Regions from separate parts of the Streptomyces dryopteridis genome, predicted to be linked through region 1. Evidence: riboswitches for the same ligand, from Rfam matches in the RefSeq annotation. Region 1 holds a riboswitch; each other region holds the start of a gene.
What was found. A riboswitch is a leader RNA that binds a small molecule or an ion and turns the genes downstream of it on or off. The one in region 1 is predicted to bind cyclic di-AMP.
Positions count from the first base shown of each region.

Region 2: another riboswitch for cyclic di-AMP. It lies ahead of ACN20G_RS15750 (transglycosylase family protein); the one in region 1 lies ahead of ACN20G_RS04490 (M23 family metallopeptidase).
Region 3: another riboswitch for cyclic di-AMP. It lies ahead of ACN20G_RS00835 (transglycosylase SLT domain-containing protein); the one in region 1 lies ahead of ACN20G_RS04490 (M23 family metallopeptidase).

Region 1 covers NZ_CP187113.1:1,131,957-1,137,600, forward strand. The annotation lists gene ACN20G_RS04475 (GNAT family N-acetyltransferase) at 1-880, opposite strand, end outside; gene ACN20G_RS04480 (HPr family phosphocarrier protein) at 1,090-1,371, shown strand; gene ACN20G_RS04485 (GntR family transcriptional regulator) at 1,597-2,262, opposite strand; gene ACN20G_RS04490 (M23 family metallopeptidase) at 2,472-3,275, opposite strand; cyclic di-AMP (ydaO/yuaA leader) riboswitch at 3,288-3,445, opposite strand; gene ACN20G_RS04495 (M16 family metallopeptidase) at 3,983-5,350, opposite strand; gene ACN20G_RS04500 (M16 family metallopeptidase) at 5,374-5,644, opposite strand, start outside.
Region 2 covers NZ_CP187113.1:3,679,412-3,685,055, reverse strand. The annotation lists gene ACN20G_RS15770 (exopolyphosphatase) at 1-15, opposite strand, end outside; gene ACN20G_RS15765 (DUF501 domain-containing protein) at 12-575, opposite strand; gene ACN20G_RS15760 (FtsB family cell division protein) at 629-1,126, opposite strand; gene eno (phosphopyruvate hydratase) at 1,317-2,603, opposite strand; gene ACN20G_RS15750 (transglycosylase family protein) at 3,319-3,924, opposite strand; cyclic di-AMP (ydaO/yuaA leader) riboswitch at 3,928-4,110, opposite strand; gene ACN20G_RS15745 (LysM peptidoglycan-binding domain-containing protein) at 4,382-5,560, opposite strand.
Region 3 covers NZ_CP187113.1:187,785-193,428, forward strand. The annotation lists gene ACN20G_RS00815 (dihydrodipicolinate synthase family protein) at 1-96, shown strand, start outside; gene ACN20G_RS00820 (hypothetical protein) at 411-575, shown strand; gene ACN20G_RS00825 (NUDIX domain-containing protein) at 744-1,262, shown strand; gene ACN20G_RS00830 (trypsin-like peptidase domain-containing protein) at 1,428-2,516, shown strand; cyclic di-AMP (ydaO/yuaA leader) riboswitch at 2,722-2,924, shown strand; gene ACN20G_RS00835 (transglycosylase SLT domain-containing protein) at 2,929-3,627, shown strand; gene ACN20G_RS00840 (DMT family transporter) at 3,681-4,595, opposite strand; gene ACN20G_RS00845 (phosphatase PAP2 family protein) at 4,592-5,425, opposite strand.

The DNA.
Region 1 (5,644 bases):
CCCCGCACTCCTCGACCACCTGGGGGACCCGGTCGGCGGGGACGGCGACGACCACGAGGTCCACGTGGCCGGCGGGGCCGATGTCGGCGAGTCGGCGGTGGGCGGGGACCCCGTCGAGCAGCTCGGTGTCGACGGCCTCGTTGACGGCGTGCAGCTCGCCGCGGAAGCCGCTGTCGCGGAGGTTGCGCAGCACGGTCGCGCCGACGCCGGTGCCGGCGCGGCTGACGCCGACGACGGCCACGGAGCGGGGGGCGAGGAGGCGCTGGACGGAGCGGGCCTCGGCGCGCTGTTCGCGGGCGCGCTGCACGGCGAGGGACTCGGCGGTGGGTTCGAGGTCGAGGGCGAGGTGGACCGAGCCGTCCTCGAAGCTGCGGCGCTGTTGGTAGCCGGCGTCCTTGAACACCTTGATCATCTTGGTGTTGGCGGGGAGCACCTCGGCGGCGAACCGGCGGATGCCGCGTTCGCGGGCCACGGCGGCGATGTGTTCGAGGAGGGCGGAGGCCACGCCCCGGCCCTGGTGGGCGTCCTGGACGAGGAAGGCGACCTCGGCCTCGGCGGAGGGGCCGGAGGCGGAGCGGCCGTCGGGGCCGATCCGGTCGAAGCGGACGGTGGCGATGAACTCGCCGCCGACGGTCGCGGCCAGGCCCACGCGGTCCACGTAGTCGTGGTGGGTGAAGCGGTGCACGTCGCGGTCGGACAGCCGGGGGTAGGGCGCGAAGAAGCGGTAGTACTTCGACTCGTCGGAGACCTGCTCGTAGAAGTCCACCAGCCGGCCGGCGTCGTCGGGGGTGATGGGCCTGATCCGGGCGGTGCCGCCGTCGCGCAGCACGACGTCCGCCTCCCAGTGGGCCGGGTACGCGGGATCCGACGCGGTCGTCATGGAGCTCACCCTAAGCGTGGCGGGGGCGGGGCGTCCCCCGGTCGGGGTGCTCGTTTGTCCTCCGCGCGGCGGATGCTGCAAGCTGGTCCAAACCCGGGCAAGCTGGGGAAGGCCGAACGGCCGCGGATTGGGGTCGAAGGTCGGACCGACCATTCCGAGTGCCGTGAGAGACTGGTCTAGACAACCGTAAGAACCTGAAGGGCATCACCATGGCAGAGCGCCGCGTCAACGTCGGCTGGGCCGAGGGCCTGCACGCTCGTCCCGCCTCGATCTTCGTCCGTGCGGCGACGGCTTCCGGCGTCCCGATGACCATCGCCAAGGCCGGCGGCGACCCGGTCAACGCCGGCTCCATGCTGGCGGTCCTGGGCCTGGGCGCCAAGGGCGGCGAGGAGATCGTGCTCGCGTCGGACGCCGAGGGTGCGGACGCCGCGCTCGACCGTCTGGCCAAGCTGGTCGCCGAGGGCCTCGAAGAGCTCCCCGAGACCGTCTGATCCCCCTCGGGTTCGACTCGGGACCGGCCCGGTCCACCGACTTCGGTCGGCGGACCGGGCCGGTCCTTTTTTCGTCACCCGCAGACGAGTCGGCACGGGCCCCCGAAAAGGGTGCCGAAAAGAAATCCCGGTGGACCTGAATCACCGAAGGAACACGAATCGACACCGCATCCGGAATCCGCGCCGGGGGAATCCCCGCCTGAATTCATTTCTACCCGATCGGTGTTACGCCCCGCCGCGCGACATGTTGACGGCAGGTTGCGGAGTCCTCACGCGCAACCGGTGCTCGCCGGCCGTGCGGGTCGCGTGCGCGGCGGCCACGGTCCGGGCCCGCTCGGCGTCCCCGCGCGCCAGCGCGTCCACCAGGGCGCCGTGCTCGGCCCAGGAGTCCGCGGGGCGCTGGCTCGACGGCGGCTCGTACATCCACGCGATCTTCGCCCGCAGCTGGGTCAGCAGATCGATCAGGCCGGGGCTGTCGGCCGCCTGGGCCAGCGTCTCGTGGAACCAGCCCCCCAGGGCCCTCAGCTCCTCCGTACGCCCCTCCCGGGCCCGTTCCTGCCCCAACCGCACCAGTCCGCGCAGCACCCGCAGGTGCCCCTCGGTGCGCCGACGGGCCGCCCGGGCCGCCGCCAGGGGCTCCACGAGCACCCGCAGCTCCAGCAGATCGGCGGCCTCCCGCGGGCCCGGCTCGGCCACGCAGGCGCCCGCGTGCCGTCTGGTGGTGACGAAGCCCTCGGACTCCAGGGTCCGCAGGGCCTCGCGGACCGGCACCCGGGAGACCCCGTAGCGGCGGGCCAGCACCTCCTCGGTGAGCCGGGAGCCCGGCTCGAAACGGCCCACGACGATGTCATCGCGGATTGCCGTGCAGACCGCGTGCGCGGGAATTCGCAATTCGACCTCCACTCGGTCACGTCCTCACGAGGACTCTATGACAACACGAGCGGAATTCCGAGAACGCCGAAATGCGCCGGCCCTCGAACACACGGGACCACACGGGAACACGAGGGGCCACGCGGAAACGCCCGCACACCCGCGCGACGCCCCGGAACGCCGGAAGGCCCCGGCGGGTGCCGGGGCCTTCACGGGAGGACGGGGTGGGCTCAGAGCGAGACGTTCTTGCCGCGCAGGTACGCGATCGGGTCGATGTCCGAGCCGTAGGCCGGGCCGGTCCGGGCCTCGAAGTGCAGGTGCGGGCCGCTGGAGTTGCCGGTGGAGCCCGACAGGCCGATCTGCTGGCCCGGGGTGACCTGCTGGCCGACGGAGACCAGGATCTGCGACAGGTGGCCGTACTGGGTGTAGGTGCCGTCGTTGTGCTTGATGACGATGTTGTTGCCGTACGCGCCGCCGTCACCGGCCTCGACGATCACGCCCGCGCCCACCGCGTGCACGGAGGTGCCCATGGACGCCTGGAAGTCGATGCCGCTGTGGCTGCCGGAGGACCACATCGCGCCACCGGCGCGGTACTGGGTGGTGACCAGCGCGTTGGCGACGGGGGCCACGAAGGAGTTGAGGAGCTTGCGCTCCTCCTCGCGAGCGGCCTTCTCGGCCTCCTCGCGCTCGGCCTTGGCCTGGATCTCGGCCTTCGACTTGGCCTCGGCGGCGCGCTCACGGGCGTCGGACTCGGCCTTGGCCTTGGCGGCCTCCTGCTCGGCGGCCAGACGCTGGCCGTCGGCCTGCGCGTCGAGCTCGGCGGAGACGGTGTCCAGCGCCACGACGGTGCCCAGGGTCTCGTCGACCGGCGGGGTGATGTCCTTGTTGTCGGCGGCGAACGCCGGCGCGGCCAGCGTGCCCACGACACCCGTGGTGGCGAGCGCGGCGAGACCCGCGATGCCCGCGGTCTTGCGGCTCAGCCGGCTGGATCCACGGTGCTTGCCGGGGGCGCGGGTGGTGCTGCCGAAGGCCATGTGTGGCGCGTCCTTTCCTTCCTTCTCGCCTACCGGGTTAGCTGACGGGTTCGGAGCAGGAAGGTCTCCTACGGGCCCCCTCTGGCGAGGCGGTCCGATTCACCCCAGGGACTTGATGGGTCCCCGGCTCCCCAGGCTCGCGCCTGACGGGGACTCGGCGATTGCTGTCCGGTGCCGCGGGTGCGGCTCACAGCGAACGAACAGCAGGGCCGACGCTAGGCGGCGGCTCGGGCAATCACCAAACAGACGGCCCAATTTGTGACCCACGACACAAGGCATACCCGTAACCTCGGCAGAGTTCGGGACATCCGGGGCCAAAAGGGCCGGCCGAACGGACCGTCACCCGCCAACCCCGGACCGTCCCGATCGTGCCGCGGCACGAGATGGCGCACGGACCGTCAGAAGGGGACGGAAGGGACCGCGGAACGATGAAAAGAGGTCCTCGGCCCTCTTTCCCTCCCGCCCCACGATCCCCCCTCGACCCGCCCACGACCCGCCCTCGGCCCGCGCGCCGCCCGAACCCCGGCCCGCGTCCCGAACACCCGGATCACCCCGCTTCCTCCCCCGCCGGCCCCCGGCGGGGGCCACGGCCGAACGCACGCGGGCCCGGCCCCCCTTCCCGGGGGTCCGGGCCCGCGACACCCGCCCGCGCCCCCGGACGACCCCTCAGGGGGCCTTCCCCGGCGCGCGGGCGACGGTGGGTCGGATCAGTTGGCGACGACCGTGACCTCGCCGATGCCGAGCTCCCGCACCGGTCCCTCGATCTGCGCGGCGTCACCCACCAGCACGGTCACCAGCCGGTCCACGGGGAACGCGGCGACCACGGCCGCCGTGGCCTCCACCGTGCCGGTCTCGGCCAACCGCGCGTACAGGTGCGCCTGGAAGTCGTCCGGCAGCCGCTGCTCGACCTGGTCGGCGAGGGTGCCGGCCACCGAGGCCGCCGTCTCGAACTTCAGCGGGGCCACGCCCACCAGGTTCTGCACCGCCACGTCCCGCTCGGCGTCGGTCAGTCCGCCCTCCGCGAGGGTCCGCAGCACCTGCCACAGGTCGGCCAGGGCCGGCCCGGTGTTCGGGGTGTCCACGGAGCCGCTGATGGCCAGCATCGACGCGCCCCGGCCGTCCTCGGTGGAACGCAGCACCTGGCCGAAGGACCGCACCCCGTAGGTGTAGCCCTTCTCCTCGCGCAGCACCCGGTCCAGACGGGAGGTCAGGGTCCCGCCCAGGCAGTAGGTGCCGAGCACCTGCGCCGCCCACACCCGGTCGTGCCGGTCCGGGCCGATCCGCCCGATCAGCAGCTGGGTCTGGACCGCGCCGGGCCGGTCCACGATCACCACGCGCCCGGTGTCGTCCGCCGTCACCGGCGGCACCTCGCGGGCCACGGCCGGCCCGCCGGTCCACGCGCCGAGGCTCTCGGCGAGGACCGCGTCGAGGTCGATGCCGGTCAGGTCGCCGACCACCACGGCGGTGGAGTGGGTCGGGCGCACGTGCGCCTCGTGGAAGGCGCGCACGGCCGCCGCGTCGATCCGTCCGACGGTCTCCTCCGTGCCCTGCCGCGGCCGCGACATGCGGGACTCGGCGGGGAACAGCTCGAAGGAGAGCTGCTTGGCGGCCCGGCGCTGCGGGTTGGCCTGCTCGTGCGGGATCTCGTCGAGCCGGTTGCGCACCAGCCGGGAGACCTCCGCGTCGGCGAAGGCCGGGGCCCGCAGGGCCTCGGCGACCAGGCCCAGGGCCTTGGCCAGCCGGGAGGCCGGGACCTCCAGGGAGACCCGCAGGCCCGCGTGGTCGGCGTGCGCGTCGAGGGTGGCCCCGCAGCGTTCGAGTTCGGCCGCGAAGTCCTCGGCCGAACGCTTGTCGGTGCCCTCGGACAGGGCGCGGGCCGTGATCGTGGCCACGCCGTCCAGCCCGGCCGGTTCGGCGTCCAGCGGAGCCTCGACGTGGATCTCCACCGCGACCACCTGCTGGCCGGGGCGGTGACAGCGCAGCACCGTCAGCCCGTTGGGCAGCGTGCCGCGCTCGGGCGCCGGGAAGGCCCAGGGGCGGGGCTGTCCGCCCGTGGGACGCGGGTGGAAGGTCATGCTGGTCAGTGCGGGCTCGGCGGTCACTGCTGCGCCCCTTCGTTCTCGGTGTTCTCGTCCTCGGCGGCGTCCGCGGGCAGCGGCTCGTAGACGAGCACCGCCCGGTTGTCGGGCCGCAGTCGGGCCGCGGCCACCGCCTGCACCTCCTCGGCGGTGATGTCCAGCACCCGGGAGACGGCGGTCAGGGCGAGCTGGGGGTCGCCGAAGAGCACCGCGTAGCGGCACAGTTCGTCGGCGCGGCCGGCCACGGTGCCCAGCCGGTCCAGCCACTCGCGCTCCAGCTGCGCCTGGGCG
Region 2 (5,644 bases), 2.5 Mb from region 1:
GCGGGTCGTCGTCACGACTGGTCCGCCTCCGCCGCGTCGCCGTCCGTCTCCGGCTTCGGGGCGCACGGGGTGACGCACGCGCCCTTCGCCCACCACTCCGGCAGCATCGCGAGGGCCTCGTCGCCGAAGGGGTTCACGCCGGGGCCGGCGGCCAGCGAGTGCCCGACGAGCACGTGCAGGCACTTGACGCGGTCCGGCATGCCGCCGGCGCTCGGGAAGCCCTGGAGCACCTCGATCGCGTCGCGGCGGGTGATGTAGTCCTCGTGCGCGGCGCGGTACGCGGCGGCCAGCTCGGGGTCCTCCGCGAGCCGGGCCTGCATCCGCTTCATGACCCCGTTGGCCTCCAGGGTGCCGATGGCACCGGCGGCGCGCGGGCAGGTCAGGTAGTAGAGGGTGGGGAAGGGGGTGCCGTCGGGGAGGCGGGGGGCCGTCTCGACCACGTCGGGCTGTCCGCAGGGGCAGCGGTGCGCGATGGCGCGCAGTCCGCGCGGCGGGCGGCCGAGCTGCTGCTCGAACGCGTCGATGTCCGCCTCGGTCGGCTCGGTGCGGGCGGTCTGGGGCGGGGGCGTCTGCATTCCTGGGGAAGTCTTTTCTTGTGTGGTGGTCGTCGTTCGGTGGCCCGGGCTGTTCAGTCCTCGGGGCGGTCGGCCTTGTCCACGCCGTCCCAGACGTTCGAGTACCAGGGCCGGTCGGCCGGGTCCTGGCGGGCGCGCTGCTCCTCTTCGGCCGCGGCCTCCGGGTCGATCAGGGTGTAGCCGATCTCTCCGGGGCGCACGTAGTTGAGGCGGGCGCGCGCCTGCCGTTCCGCGTACGCCGGGTCCTGCCAGCGGGCCTTCTCGTCGCGCAGGCGTTCGAGTTCGGTGCGGTCGCGGAGGGCCGCTTCCCGCAGTTCGCCGATCTCGGAGCGCTGTGCCACGTACTGCCGCATCGGGTACGCGAGGGCGACGACCAGGGTACAGAGGACGAGGATCAGCAGGGCCGCGCGGCCGGTGAGCCGGCTGCGGCGGACCTGGCGCCTGGTCTGGGAGCGGTACACGTGCGCGACGGTGCGCTCGCCGAGCTGTTTGAGCCTGGTCGTGGTGGAGGGTCCGGCGGACCGGTCCCGGGTTCCGGGCTTCCCTGCCATGTCCTCGCCTCCCCGAGAGCCGCCGCCGCGTGGTCCGCGCCGTCCGGCGCGCGCCGGGGTCCCGGACGCGCGACGTCCCCGCACACGGTACGGGACCGAGTGCGGGGACGTACGGAGGCTGTCACCGCGCGCGGGTGATCAGGTGATCACTCGGGGGGCGCGGGGAGCGGCCGGCGGGGTGACGGGGAGGTCAGCCCTTGAAGCGCGGGAACGCGCCGCGACCGGCGTAGACGGCGGCGTCGTCGAGGATCTCCTCGATGCGCAGCAGCTGGTTGTACTTGGCGACGCGCTCGGAGCGGGCCGGGGCGCCGGTCTTGATCTGGCCGCAGTTGGTGGCGACGGCGAGGTCGGCGATGGTGACGTCCTCGGTCTCGCCGGAGCGGTGCGACATCATGCACTTGAAGCCGTTGCGCTGGGCCATCTCGACGGCGTCCAGGGTCTCGGTCAGGGAACCGATCTGGTTGACCTTGACGAGCAGGGCGTTCGCGGAGCCCTCCTCGATGCCGCGGGCCAGGCGCTCCGGGTTGGTGACGAAGAGGTCGTCGCCGACGAGCTGCACCTTGGCGCCGAGCTTGTCGGTGATGACCTTCCAGCCGGCCCAGTCGTCCTCGAACAGCGGGTCCTCGATGGAGACCAGCGGGTAGGCGTCGACGAGCTCCGAGTAGTACTCGGTCATCTCGGCGGCCGAGCGGGACTGGCCCTCGAACTCGTACTTGCCGTCCTTGTAGAACTCGGAGGCGGCGACGTCGAGCGCGAGCGCGACCTGGGTGCCGGGGGTGTAGCCGGCCTCCTTGATCGCTTCGAGGATCAGGTCCAGGGCGGCGCGGTTGGAGTCGAGGTTCGGCGCGAAGCCGCCCTCGTCGCCGAGACCGGTGGACAGGCCCTTGCGCTTCAGGACGGCCTTGAGGGTGTGGTAGACCTCGGTGCCCCAGCGCAGCGCCTCGGAGAAGGACTCCGCGCCGATCGGGGCGATCATGAACTCCTGGATGTCGACGTTGGAGTCGGCGTGCGACCCACCGTTGAGGATGTTCATCATCGGAACGGGCAGCAGGTGCGCGTTCGGGCCGCCGAGGTAGCGGAACAGCGGGAGGTCGCTGGCCTCGGAGGCGGCGTGGGCGACGGCGAGGGACACGCCGAGGATGGCGTTGGCGCCGAGGGAGCCCTTGTTGTCCGTGGCGTCCAGGTCCAGCATGGCCTGGTCGATCAGGCGCTGCTCGGTGGCGTCGTAGCCGACGAGCTCCGGGCCGATCTGCTCGATGACGGCGAGGACGGCCTTCTCGACACCCTTGCCGAGGTAGCGGTTCTGGTCGCCGTCACGAAGCTCGATGGCCTCGAAGGCACCGGTGGAGGCGCCGGACGGGACGGCGGCACGGCCGGTGCTGCCATCGTCGAGGCCCACCTCGACCTCGACCGTGGGGTTGCCTCGGGAGTCCAGGATTTCCCGGGCTACGACGACGTCGATGGAGGGCACGAGCATCTCCTTCTGGGGATGTGACGCTGGTGGGGTGTGCGGTGGCGTTCCAGGCCGTGGGATGGCCTTGCCGCTCTAGAGCCTAACCGCCCTCCGGGGTTCCGCCGGCCGAGCGCCCGACCCCTGGGACGAAAAAGTGCCCGAATACCCCTCTTCCGTGACATAGGGCTCTTGATGCACAGGCATGCGGCCTGCGCGAACGTCAGGTCCGCGACGGGTGCGGGGCGGCCCCGGCGGTGGGGCGGAAGGGGCTTGTGGGGGTGCGGAGTTCAGGGGTGCGCGGGGGTGTCGCCCGTGGTCACGGGGGGTGCGCCGGGGGGTGCGGGAGCGGCGCGCGGCGGGTGGGCCGCGGGTTTTTCGGGGCGGGCCGGAAGTCCGGGCCCTCGGTCCCGGTCGGGGCGGCGGCGAACGGGCGAACGCGGGGCCGGCGCGGGACGGCGGCGGGCGGGGCACGGGGTGTCGCGGGGGTGTCGTCCGGGCGTGGCGGCGGGGTCGGGAAGAGTTCGCCGAGTGTTGGGACGGGGCCGGTCGGGACGGGCCCGGGCGGGGTACGCCGCGAGCCCGGTCGGCGGGGCCGGGCCGCGCGTCCTCGCCGGATGGGGCGGGATGCGGGGCCGGGGTCGCGGGACCGGGCTCGTGGGTGTGTGCGCGTGGGTGGCGGGGCGCCGGTGACGGGTCGACGGGGGCGGTCGACGGGTCGGGGCGCCCGTGCGCGTCGCCCTTAGGCGAGCTTGAGCACCTGGCCGACGTGGATCACGTTCGGGTTCTTCAGCACGTTCTTGTTGAGCTGGTACAGCTTCTGCCAGCCGCCGGCCACCTTGTTCGCCTTGGCGATGCTCGCCAGGGTGTCGCCGGACTTGACCTTGTAGGTCTTGCCGGTGGTGGGCGTGGTGGGCTTGCTCGGGTTGGGCTTGCTCGGCGTGGTGGTGCCGCCGCCGCTGCCGCCGTTGTAGGGGGTGTTGGACAGGCCCTTGCCGCAGTGCGGCCAGGCGCCCTTGCCCTGGCCCTTGAGGACCTTCTCGGCGATGGTTATCTGCTGGGCCTTGGTGGCCTTGTGGGCGTAGGACGCGTACGCGCCGCCGCCGTACGCCTTCCAGGTGGAGGCCGAGAACTGCAGGCCGCCGTAGTAGCCGTTGCCCGTGTTGATGGACCAGTTGCCACCGGACTCGCACTGGGCGACGCGGTCCCATTCGGCGCCGGTCGCGGCGTTCGCGGTACCGGCGGCCATGAGCGGCGCGGCGACGGCGACACCGGCGACACCGGCGAGGGTGACGACGCGGGTGGCCTTGGAGGCGCGGCGGTGCTTGCCCTTGCCCGTAAGCAGCATGGAGGTTCTCCTCACCGACGCCTGCGAGGTGAGCTGTCGGGTTCGGGCGGATGAGTTGCCCGGTCGCGTCGGCGTCTGACTTCCGACGCGGCTTCACCCCTAGCCGGCCGACGGCCCCCTGAGGGTGCGTGTCGGCACGGCGAAAACCTGTGGGTCCCCCGCTCCTGCCTTCGGCGCTTTCGCGACGATTCCCTCCGCCCGCCGGCAGGACTCGGCGATGCGGTCGAAGGGGCTCGCGGTGGCGAGCGAGTCAGAAGGTAGGCAGGTCCGGCCCGGATGTTCAACAGAGGAACGATCCGGGAATACCGGGGCACTCCACCCCACCCGCGCGGCGTTTGCGCAGGTGGGGCGGCACTTTCACACAGTCCACGGACAGGAAAGGTCAGTTGGCCGAAAGAGACGCAAGTCTCATTCGCGCAAGACCGGCATTACGGGACTTCCCGGGCCTGAACCCCCGTCAGCGAAGGCCGAGTTCCAGGTTCTGTCCCGGCTTGATGAGGTCCGCGTCCTCGCCGATGACCTGCTTGTTCTCCTCGTACAGCCCGTTCCAGCCGGCCTTGCCGCCCTGCGCGCGGGCGATCTCGGAGAGGGTGTCGCCCTCCTTGACCGTGTAGGTCTTCGCCGACGGGGCGTCAGTGCCGGTGGAGGCCGGGGTTCCGGACTCCACGGCGGCCGGGCCGCGGTGCTTGCCGCCGCCGGACGGGGTCTCGGCGACGGCGCCGGGGGTGCCCTGCGGGCTCGGGCTCCCGCTCGCGTCGGGCGAGGAGGTCCCGGGGGTGGTGGGCGCAACCGTGCCGGGGGTGCCCGGCGTGGTGGGGGTGGGGCTCACGGGAAGCGTGGGGTCGCCCGGGTTGGTGGGGTCGGTGGGCGCGACGGTGCCCGGGGTCCCCGGAGTGGTCGGGGTCGTGGGGGTGCCCGTGGTGGGGTCGGTGGGCGCGGTGGGGTCCGTGGTGCCGGGGGTTCCGGGGGTGCCCGGGGTGGTCGGCGTCGTCGGCGTCGTCGGCGTGACGGGCTTCACGGGCTCGGGCACGACCGGGACAGGCAGCGCGGGCACGGCCGGGTCCAGCGGGCTGAGCGGCACTCCCGGCAGGATCGCGCCGTCGCCGGAGTCGAAGGGGGCGGGGGTCTCGTCGAGCGGCGGGAGGTACGAGGAGCGCGAGTCGTGCGGCGCGACGCCCAGGGCCGGCACCGGGGCCTCGTGCTCCGCGCCGCCGCCCTGCGGGACGGAGGTCCCGGGCCCGTGACCGGAACCGGAACCCTGCCCGCCGGAGGACCCGGTCGTCAGGTCCACGCCCGCCGCGCAGGCGCCGAAGGAGTCCTGGCCGCGGGCCGCGAGGAGCTTCTCGGCGACGGCCTGCTGCTGCTGACGGCTGGCCAGGTCGGGGGTGGGCGCGTACTCCTGGCCGCCGCCCGCCTTCCACTCCTCCGCGGTCAGGCCGAGGCCGCCGCCCTGGGTCGCGCTCCACGTGCCGCCGCTCTCGCACTCGGCGACCTTGTCCCAGGCGGAGCCGGTCGCCGCGCCGGCGGAACCGGAGGCGAGCAGCGGCAGCGCGAGGGCCGAGCCGGCCACGCCGGCGGTGACGACTATCGCGGGGACCTGACGGGGACGACGGTGGCGACCATTCCCGGAGCGCATGAGGAGTGCCTTTCGCGTGGCGGGCAACGGAATGCCGTGGAACCTAGCGCCCTTCGAACGCCTGTCACAAGTCGATGCAGGACA
Region 3 (5,644 bases), 940 kb from region 1:
GCCTCGGCCCTGGCGGCGCTCGCCCGCGCGGAGACGGCGGGCGACACGACGGACGGGGTGACGGACGGGGCCACGGGGGACGCGCGGGCCGCGTGAGCTCGGACTCCCTCGGGGGCCGCGCGGCATGATCACGGGCCGGGCGGGCCGGATACCGGGGGTCGCGCGCGTCCGACCGGGCCCGCGCTCCCCCGCGCGAAAGGCGTCCCCGTGCCCCTCGATCCCCAGGCCCCACCACCGACCCCGTCCCTCACCCCGACCCGTGCGCACACCCCGGAGGAGCGGCGCCGGTACTACGGGGCGCATCCCGCGCCCTTGACCGTGGTTCACCGCGCTGGTGGTGGACGAGGCCGGCCGCGGTCACCGACCGGGAGGGGCCCGAGGAGGGCCTGGCCCACGAACTCAAGGAGGAGTTGGGGCTGTCGGTGCCGGTGGGGCGGTTGTTGGCCGTGGACTCGCGGGCTTCGGGCGAGTTGGGGCACTCGCTGGTGGCGCTGGTGTACCTGGTGGGTCCGTTGACCCCGGCCGAGGCGGCCTCGATCACCCACCCGGACGGGGAGGTGATCGAGGCCCGGTAGCCGGAGCCGGCGGCGGCGGAGGCGGAGTTGCCGCCTCGGCTCGCGCCCCGGTCGGCGGCGGGACCGGCGGCCTGGCACAACGGGACGGTCGCGCACCTGGTGGAGGGGGCGGCGCAGCCCTGATCGGCGGCGGGGGTGCCGGCGGCGGTGCGGGCGGAGCGGGAGGCCGTGCACGACCTGGACGCGGCCTCGCACCTGGCCGGGCGCCCGAAGTCGCTGACGGCCGCGACCCTGGTGTGCGCGGACGCGGCGGGCCGGGTGCTGCTCGTGCGCACCGCGTACGGGCGGCGGCGCCGGCAACTGCCCGGCGGCGGCGTGGACAGAGACACCGGGGAGACCCCGCGCGAGGCGGCCCGCCGGGAGGCGTGGGAGGAACTCGGGCCGGACCTCGCGCCGGGACGGCTGCTCGCGGTGGACCGGATCCGCCGGGAGCCCCGTCCGACGCGGGTGGGGTGGGTGTACGAGGGCCCGTTCGTGGACGCCGAGCTGACGGCCCGGATCCGACTGGCCCCGGTGGAGCTCGCGGCGTGGCGGATGGCGGGGCCCGAGGAGTGGGAGGCCCTGGTGCCGGCGCGGACGGCGGCCCGACTGCGGGAGGTGACGCGCGTGCTGCGGGAGGGCGGCGGACCCGTCGAACTGTGCGAGGGGCGCCGGGTCGAGGAGGGCGGGGCGGGCGCGGACGGGTGAAGGGGGCGGGGCCGATCGGGGTCCGACGCGCGGGGTGGGCTCGCCCGCCCGGGTGATCGCGGGGCCGAACAGGGTGCCGGGAGCGGACATCCCGGGCGAACGGGCCATCATCGACAGGGCCCGGCCGCCCCGCCAGAGACCGGCCGACGTACCAGGGAGGTCCCCATGCGCAGGCTCACCACGGCGCTCACGGCCGTCGGCGGCGCCCTGTTGGCGCTCGGAGCGGGCGTCCCGGACGCGCCGGCCGCCCGGCCGGACCGGGGCACGCGCGAGGTGAGCTGGACGGCGGGGGACGCGGCCCGGTACTGGACCCCCGAACGCATGGCCTCGGCGCGGGCCTGGGAACCGCCCCCGACCGCGCCGAACCCCGCCCGCCCCGCGCCCGACGCGGGCACCCCGGCCCCCGTCCCGCAGCACGGCGGGGAGACGGACGCGGACGGGGCCGAGGCGCGCGGGCCGGACGAGGTCACCTCCGAGGGCGGGTGGACCGTGCCCGCCGGGGCCGTGCGGGGCGGCGCCGCCCCCGAGCACCGGCCGGGCACCGGCCGTGATTTCGACGGGACGCCGACGGTGGGCCGGATGTACCTGGCCCGCGGTGACGGCTCGTACTTCTGCACCGCGAGCGTCGTCGACTCCCCCGCCGGGGACCTCGTGCTGACGGCCGCCCACTGCCTGGTGGGCAACGAGGCGCGCCGGATGGCCTTCGTGCCGCGCTCGACGAAGGCGACGCCGCGCCCGTACGGCATGTTCCCGGTACGCGTGGACGGCGCGGGCCGCTCGGTGGTGTACGCCGACGACCGGTACCGGGCCCGGGGTCCGGAGCGGGGGGCGCTGTGGGACGTGGCCTTCGTCCGGGTCGGCGCGGGCGCGGACGGACGCACCGTGCGGGCCACGGTGGGCGCCAACCGGCTGGTGACGAGCGGGGCGTGGGAGTTTCCGAAGGTGCGGCTGATCGGGCATCCGGCGAGCACGGCGCGCCCCCGGGTCTGCGAGAACCGGACCACGAAGTTCACCAGTACCGATCCCGGCAGCCCGGGCTCGTTCCTGCGGATCGACTGCACGGGCTTTCCCGGCGGGACGAGCGGGGGCCCCTTCCTGGTGGATTGGGACGAGCGCCGGGGCAGCGGGGACGTGGTGGGGCTGATCGGCGGGTGGAAGACGGGTGGTCCGACGGCGGACACCTCCTACAGTCCGCCCTTCGGCGCGGACGTCCGGCGCCTGTACGAGCGGGCCGGCGGCACCCCGAAGGGGTGAATTGTCCGATTGGGGAACAACGCCCGGAGTTATTCGTGACATGGGTCACGGGGAATTCCCGCACCGTGAAGATCGATTTCCCGACACCGCCCCGCGGGCAAGGAAACTGACGGGCGATCGACACGATGCGCGATGATCGAATTCCCACCTCCCGGGGAATTCGGCACTTGTCCGGATCTTTTTCCGCGACATACGGTCACGGCAATCCGAGGGAACGCCGAATCCTGCCGCCCTCGGGGAACCCATTCCCGGCACCACCCACGGCAGGAAGCGGGGGACCCAGGTCAGTACGCCGTACGCGGGAGCACGCGCCGCCGACGGCTCGGGGTGAAGTCGCGCGACCGCGCGGCCGGACGGTCTCTGGTCCGAACCCGACAGCTCACCTCGCAGGCGACGGAGAGGAAGCACCCCCATGCCGCAGCGAGGCAAGCACCGCCGTCCCCGCGTTCTCCCCCGTCTCGGCCGACGGGCCGGCCTGACCACGGGCCTCACCCTGGCCCTGGCCCTCCCCCTGCTCGGCGCGGGTGCGGGCACGGCCGCCGCCGCCGGCTCGACGAGCACCTACCGGGTGGCCGCCGGCGACACCCTCGGCGCGATAGCCGCCGCCCACGGGATCGCCGGCGGCCGACAGGGCCTGTACGCGGCCAACCGGGCCGTGATCGGCTCGGACCCCGACCTGATCCGCCCGGGCCTCGTGCTGACCCTGCCGGCCGAGGCCGCGGCGACACCGGCCGCCACGACGGCGGCGGATTCGCGGGCGAGTCGCTCCGCGGCCCGCGCGACCCTGTACCCGAACACCCTCGACGGCTGGATCCGCGAATCCCTCGCGATCATGGCGCAGCACGGCATTCCGGGGAGCTACGAGGGAATTCACCGCAATGTGCTGCGGGAATCCTCCGGAAATCCGCTGGCGATCAACAACTGGGATTCGAACGCGGTCGCCGGCACCCCGTCGAAGGGTCTGCTCCAGGTCATCGACCCCACCTTCCGCGCCTATCGGGTACCGGGCACCGCCGCCGACCCCTACGACCCGGTGGCGAACATCACGGCGGCCTGCAATTACGCGGCGGCCCGCTACGGCTCGATCGACAACGTCTTCGGCGCCTACTGACCCGCCCGCGAGCCCCCCGACCCCGAACCCCGGGCCGCCGGGCCGCCGGGCACTCAGGCCGGCGCCGCCCGTTCTCGGGGGGCGCCGGTCAGGGGGGTCGGGCGGGAGGTGCGGTCGGGGGCCGGGGGTGCGGTGGGGGTGTGGGTGAGGAGGACCACCCCGCGGGTGGCCAGGGCCGCGCCGGCGAGGGCCAGGGCGATGCCCAGCGGGCCGCCGCCGAGCCGTTCGCCGAGCAGGATCATGCCGATGGCGGCCGCCGCGAGGGGGTTGGCGAGGTTGACCATGGCCAAGGGCGCGCCGAGGCCGCCCTGGTAGGCGCGCTGCGCCAGCAGCAGGCCGCCGATCGCGAAGAGCAGGATCAGCAGGACGAAGCCGGCCACCCGCCACGGATTCGCCGTCCACGTGCCCCGGCCGATCGCCACGGCGACGGTCTGGGTGAGGGCCGAGCCCACCGCCGAGGCGAGGCCGGAGGCGGTGGCGTGGCGCAGGCCCGTGCCGGGGTCCCGGCGGGCCGCGAGCAGGCCGATCAGGACCACCCCCGCGCCGCCGACGGCGAACGCCTCGGTCACCGAGAGGGTCTCCTCCGGGGCCGGGCCCGAACTGGGCAGCAGCAGGAGGGCGAGGCCGGCGAGGGTCAGCAGGGTGCCGCGCCACTCGGTGCGCCGGACCCGTCGGCCCGCGATGCGGGCACCCAGCGGGACGGCCGCCACGAGGGTCAGCGCCCCCAGGGGCTGGACCAGCGTGAGCGGCCCGTAGCGCAGGGCCGCCGCGTGCAGGAGGGCGGCCAGCGTGTTCAGGCCCGCCGACCACCACCAGGCGCCGCCCGAGAGCAGGACGCGCAAGCGGCCGCGGGTCGGGCCGCCGGGCGGGGTGCGGCGGGCGAGGCGTTCCTGCTGGACGGCGGCGGTCGCGTAGGCGAGCGCGGAGAGCAGGCACAGCAGGAGGGCGAAGGCGGTGGCCGCGTTCACGCCGCGCTCCGTCCGCCCGCGGGTGCCGGACGCCGGAAGGGCTCCGGAGCCGACGCGGGTGCCGACGCCGGTGCCGGCGGCAGGGGCGTCGCCCGGCGCGCAAGGGGTGCGGGGCGGCGGGCCGGGGCCCACAGGGGCAGGGTGACGGCGCCCACCAGGGCCGCCGCGACCAGGGAGTCGAGCCAGTAGTGGTTCGCCGTGCCGACGATCACCAACAGGGTGAGGGCCGGGTGCAGGAGCCACAGCCACCGGGCCCGGGTGCGGCCCGCCGCGATCAGGAGCACGGCGATCAGCAGGGCCCAGCCGAAGTGCAGGGAGGGCATGGCCGCGTACTGGTTGGCCAGGTGATCGCTGTCGGGCGCGGCCCCGTAGACGGTGGGTCCGTACACCCGCCCGGTGTCGATCATGCCGGTCGCGGCGAGCCGGGGCGGGGCCAGGGGGAAGAGGAGGTGGACGGCCAGGCCCGCGCCGGTGAGGAGCGCGAGCATGGTGCGCGCCCGCCGGTACTGTCCGGGTCGGCGCAGCCACAGCCAGCCCAGGAACAGGGCCGCGGCGGGGAAGTGAACGGCCGCGTAGTAGGTGTTCGCGGCCTTGATCACGGGTTCGACCTGGACGAGGAGGTGCTGGATCACGGCCTCGTCGGGCAGGTGCAGGGCCTGTTCGCCCCGGCGGACCAGGTCGGCGTTGCGGAAGGCGTCCTCGGTGCGGTCGGCGGTGAGCAGGCGGCCGGCCTTGTAGAGGGCGAACATCGCGGTGACCAGCGCGATCTCCCGGAGCAGGTGGGGGCGGTCTGTGGCCCGGGTGTCCCCCCGGGTCGGCCGGTGTCTCATCCCCGGTCTCTCTTCGTCTCGTCGGCGGCGGCCTCGGCGTCGCCGCCGGCGTCGTCGTGCTCGTCTCTCTGGGTGTGCGCGGGATCGTGGGGGTCCCGACACGGCCGCTCCACGGAAGCGACACGCCAGTGTATCGATACTTGAGCGTATCGATACGGCAGTGTTCCGATACGCTTCTGTTCCGCTATCATCGGCGGGCGGTCCGGATCACGCGGACCG